2 regions of the Carboxylicivirga taeanensis genome follow, and region 2 is predicted to be linked to the other one. Evidence: riboswitches for the same ligand, from Rfam matches in the RefSeq annotation. Region 2 holds a riboswitch; the other holds the start of a gene.
What was found. A riboswitch is a leader RNA that binds a small molecule or an ion and turns the genes downstream of it on or off. The one in region 2 is predicted to bind cobalamin.
Positions count from the first base shown of each region.

Region 1: linked by a shared signal. The riboswitch ahead of cobT (nicotinate-nucleotide--dimethylbenzimidazole phosphoribosyltransferase) and the one ahead of ACSX1H_RS08460 (precorrin-2 dehydrogenase/sirohydrochlorin ferrochelatase family protein) in region 2 are both predicted to bind cobalamin.

Region 1 covers NZ_JBPUSJ010000004.1:91,236-95,431, forward strand. Annotated here, with positions in the region: gene ACSX1H_RS07700 (adenosylcobinamide-GDP ribazoletransferase) at 1-365, opposite strand, end outside; gene cobT (nicotinate-nucleotide--dimethylbenzimidazole phosphoribosyltransferase) at 444-1,481, opposite strand; cobalamin riboswitch at 1,569-1,770, opposite strand; gene ACSX1H_RS07710 (beta-alanine-activating enzyme beta-propeller domain-containing protein) at 2,096-3,283, shown strand; gene egtD (L-histidine N(alpha)-methyltransferase) at 3,285-4,196, opposite strand, start outside.
Region 2 covers NZ_JBPUSJ010000004.1:318,849-323,044, forward strand. Annotated here, with positions in the region: gene mnmE (tRNA uridine-5-carboxymethylaminomethyl(34) synthesis GTPase MnmE) at 1-1,334, opposite strand, end outside; cobalamin riboswitch at 1,445-1,649, shown strand; gene ACSX1H_RS08460 (precorrin-2 dehydrogenase/sirohydrochlorin ferrochelatase family protein) at 1,935-2,534, shown strand; gene cobA (uroporphyrinogen-III C-methyltransferase) at 2,531-3,310, shown strand; gene ACSX1H_RS08470 (sirohydrochlorin chelatase) at 3,303-4,157, shown strand; gene cobI (precorrin-2 C(20)-methyltransferase) at 4,167-4,196, shown strand, end outside.

The DNA of each region.
Region 1 (4,196 bases), 230 kb from region 2:
AACGCCAGTAAAATCCCAATAGCTCCATAGGCACCCACCCTGGAATCCTTCATGATATCAAGGATTTTTCCTTTTGTCCAGCCACCACCAAAGGCATCGCATACATCAGCTAGGCCATCTTCATGGAACGCACCGGTAAGCAGTATCGAGGTAATCATCGACAACATAACGGCTACTGCTTGTGGCAGAATCAATGCCGATAGGTAGAATACTAATCCGCTAATTCCGCCAACCACCAGGCCCACCAGCGGCAGGTAGCGGTTGCACTTGTTTAAATTCTCTTGTGAAAATGCAACCTTAAACGGCACAGGTATGCGGGTGAAAAAGCCAAAGGCAGTGAGCAGCAGGCTGAGTTGTTGTTTCATGTATTTTGGTTTATTAGGAAATGCCAGGAATAAAAATATGCTATTAGCCAATAGCCATCAGCTAATAGCTTGATTTATTTACTCTTTATTACTGACACCGGCATCGTCGAAGCTACTCATTTCGTTCATAAAGTTAACTGCCGACTGAATAATTGGATACACCACAGCGGAACCGGTTCCTTCTCCCAGGCGCAAATCTAAATGAAGAATGGGCTCGGCTTTCAGATGTTCTAACATGAGTTTGTGTCCTTGTTCGTTTGATTTGTGCGCAAACAGGCAGTAATCTATTACTTTGGGGTTGATTGCGTGTGCCGCAATAAGCGCTGATGTAGCGATAAATCCATCTGAAATTACCAGCATATTAAGTTCAGCCGCCTTAAGGATAGCTCCGCAAATGGTAGCAATTTCATAGCCCCCAAATGTTGCTAATATTTCAATTGGGTCGGTAATAGCCTCGTGCAGAGTAAGAGCTTTGTCGATGACATTGGCTTTGTGCGCGATGCCTTCGGGGCTAAGTCCAGTGCCCGCTCCAGTTGCTTCGGTGGCTGAGTAGCCCGCATATTTACACAGAAGCGCGGTAGCAGCCGTAGTATTGCCTATTCCCATTTCTCCAAACCCTACAATATTGGTGCCTTCTTCATGGAGTTGTTGCATAAGCCTGGCTCCATTTTGCATGGCTAGGCTGCACTCGTCAATTGTCATTGCTGGCTCAACCGCAAAATTACGGGTGCCTTTTCGGACTTTGAGGTCTAGTAATTGATTGTTGGTATCGAAGTCGTAATTTACACCGGTGTCTGCCACTAATAGCTGGATATTATTTTGTTTGCAGAACACATTGATGGCTGCACCGCCGTTCAAAAAATTCATCACCATCTGAAAGGTTACTTCCTGAGGGTAAGGGCTTACCTGTTCTTGTGTAATGCCATGGTCCGCCGCACAAACTAGAATGGTGGGTTTTGAAAGTTGGGGACTGGTTGTTTGTTGCACTCTACATACCTTAAAGGCTATTTTTTCGAGCATGCCCAAAGCACCAACTGGCTTTGTTTTAAGATTGATTTTGCGTTGAATTTCTTCATCCTTGGCAGATGAAACTGACTTGATTTGTAGCTCCTGCATTGTTGAAATTTATTAGTTTAACAAGCTTCAGGAGGATCGATGAAAACATAGTCCACACATAAATGGCCATCTATTTCACTTTACCCCGAAGTATTTCATGTTAAGGCAGGTCTTCTGGCTTACCTCAGTTTTGTCGCCTTCCCATCCAATTAACTTGGATAGTGGTTATCAACAGAACCTGCTTTTAAAAAGCAAGAGGCTTACAGCTACGGGGATAGCTCCGGAATTTATAATCTTATAGCACCGGATTCCCATTTTAAGCATGAGCACCTTAACAATTGCAAAAGTATAAAATTATCACTCAGGAATATTGGAAAGTCGAGTTAATATCTTTTGCTGGGGTGTTATGGAGTGAGTCAGGTTGATACTTTTTATGCATTATTAGACTCATAATAAGGTACACTAGTTATTCATTGGAATAACAAATTTATTCACCTTCTTTTAAACCGAAGGTAAGGCTGGCCTAATGGCTGATCTTGTTTTTATAAATAGTTTACTAGAGTGCTAGTAAAGACCTTGTGACTTATGGTGGGACCTTTTGTAAAAATGAAATTGGATGGTTAGGGGTAAGGTCGTTCTCAGCTGTCTTTAAACTATAACCAATTTTACTATCTATGATGAAATTATTAACTGTTTTGATGTTGGGGCTCATTTCTTTTTGTGCAAAAGCACAAACTAACACATCGTGGCAATTTGACGCTGAAGCAGGCATCTATTCGTCACCTGTAATTCTTTTGGAAACTCTTTATTTTGGAGATAATGCCAATTACTTATATGCGCTCAATAAGCAGACAGGGCAGCTCAATTGGAAAATTAAATTAGCTGGCAGTATTAAATCAAAACTCTGTGTATATAACAATTGGCTTATTGTATATGATGGTAGTGGCACAGTTTCGGCTATTCATAGCCAGACAGGACGCCGTATCTGGACGTTTTCGACAGAAGGAGAGAGCTGTGTTGACCAATGGGATTATTACAACTCATCGCCTGTGGTAGTCAATCATATGGTGTATGTTGGCAGTGGCGATAATCATGTTTATGCCATTGATGCTGTCAGCGGCCAATTAAAATGGAAATATAAAACAGGTGGTGTTGTGCACGCATCACCTGTTGTGCACGATAATAAAGTGCTGATTGGGAGTTTTGATGGTTATTTTTATGCTTTAGACGCCGTTAGCGGGAGTTTGGTTTGGCGGTTTAAGACTGTAGGTGACAGATATTTCCCCAACGGAGCTATTCAAAAAGCCGCTTGTATCTATCGCGATAAAGTAATTTTTGGTAGTCGGGATTTTAATATTTATGCGTTGGACATTGAAACAGGACGTGGCCATTGGAACTATAAAGAACGAGGGAGCTGGATCATTGCAACGCCCTTAGTCGTAAATGACCGATTGTATTTTGGTACCTCTGATACGCATCGTTTTTATTGTTTTCAGGCTAATAGTGGAGAGATTTTATGGGAAAAGGCTTTGAATATGCGCGTGTATTCAACAGCACTAGCAAAGAATGAGCGGATATATTTCGGTTGTTTCAATGGTAAAGTTTATGGTTTGTCAGCTGAGTCGGGGCAGAAGGTGTTTGAATTTCAAACAAAAGCCAGTTTGCAAAACTATGCATCTCTTTTTAAGTCGGAGACACAATTTGCAGATGGCGTTGAGCTGTATGGTGACGATGGAGAAGAGATTGAAAAGCAGTTATTGAACCTGGGTGCTTTTTTATCGACTCCTCTTATTGATAATGGAATGCTGTATATTGGTGATGCCAATGGTCATTTTTATGGCATTGAGTTAAAGGATTATTGAACTATTTTATAAACTGTACCAAGGCAAACCACTTTTGGTCGTCGTAAAAGATACGATTAATGGGCAGTTTACTTTGAGCCGATAAGTTTTCGATCATTTCAAGCGAATACTTAAAAGAATTCTCAGTGTGAATGCTTTCACCTTTGCTTAACTCAATGCACTCTTTTAAATATGGAGAGGTGATTATTATTTCGTCCTGGGCAATCAGATGCATCTCAACGCGACTTTTTGCAGCATTAAAGAAAGCCTTGTGTTCAAAATCGGCGGGTTGAATATTGGAGTTCAGCAAGGCATTGCAGGCACGTAAGATGTTTTTATTAAAAGCTTCTGTTATGCGTTGGCTATCGTTGTACGCAAGTTCGAGAATAGCAGAATCCTTAACCAGGTCGAGACCTAATATCAGTTGGTCGCCCGGATTCATTATCTGCTGCAGGTTTTTCAACAGCGCCTCGGCCTTGTGAAGTTCAAAATTGCCAACGGTGCTGCCAAAGAAGCAGATAATTCGTGGGCGTTCATTTGGCAGTGTATTTAGCCAGGTAAAATCAGTAGCGATGCCCTGAACTTTTATGTTTGGGAATGCATCATTTAAGGTATTTTTTGATTGGCGAATAGAGGAGTCGCTCACATCAATTGGGAAATAGTGAATGTGGCTATGCCTCTCTTGAGGAATGGTCTCCAGCACTAATGAAATTTTGGAGCTGTCGCCACTTCCAAGCTCAATTATGTTTACATGACTTAAGTGGGCAAATAGTTCTTTCCGGTACTTCTTAAGTATTGATTTTTCTGCTTTAGTAAGGTAATACTCGGGGAGTTGAGTTATCCAATTAAATAGTTGAGAACCATATCGATCGTAAAAAAATTTACTGGAAACATACTTTTGTTCGGCGGTTAATCCCTGTATTAATTCTTGCCT
Region 2 (4,196 bases):
AGGAAATCGCCGGAGATACCTGTTTGCAGGCCATCGACTACACGCAGGATGGCTTCGTGTGATTTTTGCAGAGCCTCGTAATGGCGCACATTGGTAACAATCACCTCGTCGTTATCGATGGCTGAGAGGTTAACAGTTTTAAGCAGTGCAGCAGTTAAGGCATCAATATTTAATTGTTGTTTGGCCGAGATGGGCACAATGGCATCGGTACCCGACAGCTCTTTGAAACTGCTCTTTTGGAAACGCTCCTGAACGCCTTCATTGGCTAAATCGGTTTTATTGATTACCACTATAAGCTGCTGATGCTCATCCATGCGCTGTTTTACATCAGTGATGGCATCGTGAATTTTCTCATCCGGGTCGTTCACATCCAGCATCAGCAAGATGATGGTAGCTTTAGTGATTTTGTCATAGGTACGTTCTATGCCCAGGTTCTCAATCTCATCTATAGTGGCGCGTATACCGGCTGTGTCAATAAAGCGGAAGCTGATGCCTTCAATGTTGATGGTATCCTCAATCACATCGCGTGTAGTACCGTGTATGTCCGAAACGATGGCACGCTCTTCCTGCAACAGGGTATTTAACAAGGTGGATTTGCCCGCATTGGTATGTCCCACTATAGCCACAGGAATCCCATTTTTGATGGCATTACCCAGCGAGAATGAGTTCACCAGTTTTTTTAATACAGCCTCAATCTCATTCACCAACTTGGTGAGTTCGCTACGGTTGGCAAACTCCACATCCTCTTCACTAAAATCCAGTTCTAGTTCTATTAAAGAAATGAAGTTGAGAAGATGCATACGCAGGTTAATCAGCTCACTGGAGAAACCACCGCGCATCTGCTGCAGGGCCACCCGGCGGGCTGCTTCGCTGCGTGAAGCAATCAAATCAGCCACTGCTTCAGCTTGTGACAGGTCCATTTTACCGTTGATAAATGCACGTTGGGTAAACTCACCGGCAGTAGCGAGCCGGGCACCATGTCTGGTAAGAAGTTGAAGAATTTGTTGCTGGATATAAGGAGCACCATGGCAGGCTATTTCAATAATGTCTTCACCGGTAAAAGAATGCGGTGCTTTAAAAACGCTAACCAATACCTCGTCAATGTCTTTATCGCCATCAGTTATGCTGCCAAAATGAATGGTGTTGGCCTTTTGTTCCGACAATTTCTTTCCGGCTTTAGCTGGTTTGAACAGCTGTTCGCAAACAGCGATTGATTGATTGCCTGATAAACGGATAACTGCAATGGCACCCATTCCCTGGGCGGTTGATATGGCGCAAATTGTATCTTTTTCGCTTAGCATCTTTTCGGTCTTTTCGAACCAGGACTGACGCACTGGTTGGCTGTTAGAATCATTATCAAAAATGCAAATATACGCAATTGAGGCCGTACATCATTCATTAAAGAAAAATGTCGTCACTCGTTTGGCGATTGCAAAATTGTATTACATTTGTGGCCATAAATGGTGAGTCAAGGTCAACCTATTCGGACTTTGACGGAAAGAGGGAATCCGGTGTAATTCCGGAGCTGTACCCGCAGCTGTAAGCTCTGTTAACTCCATTGCAAAAGGTCACTGTTTCAGTTTAACGAAATGGGAAGGCGCAATCAGGAGGGAGTAAGTCAGAAAACCTGCCATGTAACAAATGATTATTAATCAAAGCTTTCGGGTTTAAAAGTTTGATACATGAATAAAAAAGCAATTCAATATTTAAGGCACTAAAAAGTGCAGGTACGTAAGGCAACTTACTGTTGCAGAATGGTTACTAACCATTTTGGCAGAAGTATATTGTCGAAGTGTGCTGAATGTTTTTTTATGCATTTCACTTTCATTCCGGGGCGTTTAAAGGCGCTATGAAGATACATCTGTATAACTCGTTGAATCAGGATAACAGGGCATTGTTGATCTGTGTTTTGGATGCTTTAAAAGAATATTAGCATGCAATTTTATCCGATTCATATCCAAATAAAAAATAAAGCTTGTTTAGTTGTTGGTGGCGGTAAAGTTGCACAACGAAAAGTGAACAAATTACTTGCTGCCGGTGCTGCCGTAACTGTTATTTCCAAAGAATTAACACCGGTTTTGCAGAAGTTGGTTAACAACAACAGGATGAAGCATAGGAGCCGATGCTATCAAAACGATGATGTCGTTGGCTTTTTCCTGGTGTTTGCCGCTACCAATAACCAAACAGTTAATCAACAAATTATTTCAGAAGCTCAAAGCCACAATGTTTTAGCAAATAGTGTGGATGGCGCTGACAAGGGCGATTTTATTATCCCGGCCAGCTGTCAGGTGGGGCATTTGAATGTGGGAATTACCACGGAAGGAATTTCACCTGCTTTGTCGGCCCGTTTGCGCAGGTATTTCATGTCTAAATTATCATCTATTACGCCTGAACAAGTAGCGTTGATTGGTGAGAAGCGAAAGTTGATGCTTGAAACGGGTAATCAAGAGTATCAGGATGAGATGAATAGTCTCATTGATGAACTCATCCATCAGATTGAAAATAACAAGATTAATCTTAACTCAATAGAATGAATCCTAAATATGGGAAAGTATGGCTGGTTGGTGCCGGCCCGGGCGATGCTGACCTGGTCAGCGTAAAAGCCGTTAAGTTGCTTAAGCAGGCCGATGTGGTGCTGTACGATTACCTGGTGAACAAAGAATTGCTGGAGTATTGTTCGGCTTCGTGCGAACGGCTCTATGTTGGCAAGATGAAGGACAAACATACTTATCCGCAAGACGACCTAAATGAATTGTTGGTGCATTATGCCGGCAAAGGCCAAAACATCGTCCGTCTGAAAGGTGGCGATCCGTTTGTTTTTGGCCGGGGCGTTGAGGAGATATTAACGCTCATTGAAAACGGCATTGATTATGAAGTGGTACCTGGAATTACCTCTGGTGTGGCGGTGCCTGCCTATATGGGCATTCCGGTAACGGCTCGTCATGTGGCCTCATCGGTTACGTTCGTGACTGGTCATCCGGCTAAAGGGAAGAACTCGGTGGATTGGCAGGCGCTCGCTAAAGCATCGGATACCCTGGTGGTGTACATGGGGGTAAGTAATGCCCAACGCATTGCCAATGAACTAATCATCGGGGGTAAGAAAAATGAAACACCGGTGGCTCTGATTCGTTGGGGGACCTATCCTCAGCAGGAGATGCTGACTGCCACCCTGGAAACCATTGGCGAGGCGATGGCGGATAGAGGGTTTATGCCACCAGCGCTCATGGTTATTGGTGAGGTGGTGAATTTCTCCAATCAATTAAAACCCATAATACAATCTATTAAACCTCAAGAAATATCACATGTCTAAAAAAGGAGTTTTAATCTGCGGTCATGGTACCCGTGTTAAACGAGGCGAAGAGGCCTTTCTGAACTACACACGCCAGGTAGCGACACTGCTGCCCGATTATGAAGTGGAAGCCGGTTTTCTGGAACTATCGGAACCCGATTTCGAAGAAGGGGTAAAGCGCCTGACCCAAAAAGGGGTTACAGAGATAGTAGCGGTTCCGGTTTTCTTGTTTACCGGTGTGCACATTCAAAAGGATATTCCTTGTATTCTGTATCAGTTGCAGGCCAAATACAATGTCTCCATTAAAATGGCCCATTACATAGGCGATTGCGAGGATATGTTGCACTTGTCAAACGATTTGATTGAGAAAGCCTTACACGGTAATAAGGTTGAGCCGAAGGATACCTTATTGTTCGGCTTGGGAGTTGGCGCTTCTAAAATAGCTGCCAATGGCGATTTAGCCCGGTTAACTCGCATGGTGCAGGAGTCCAATAAGTATGGGTTTGCTATCAATGGCTTCTGCAGTCGCATGACTTACCCATCGGTCCCTGAAGCCTTATCTATCTGCGAAAAGCTACCCTATAAAAATATCCTTGTTGTTCCCTATGTGTTCTTTCCGGGTGTATATATGGATAAAGCGCAAGTTTTATTTGCGGAGTTTGCTCAAAAGCATTCTGATCGTAACGTGTTTGTGGCGCCCCTGTTAAGCGATTCAGATCATTTAGCACAGATTCTGATTAAGCGTTTGGAAAGTGCGGAAAGAGGTGAGGTGGACTTAATTACGGCAGTAGATAAGGAGACACTGGAGAGTTATGTGCCGCATCACCATCATCACGGACACGATTGTTGCGGACATCATCATCATTAAGGCAGAAGAATGAATAAAGGAACAATATACGGGGTGGCA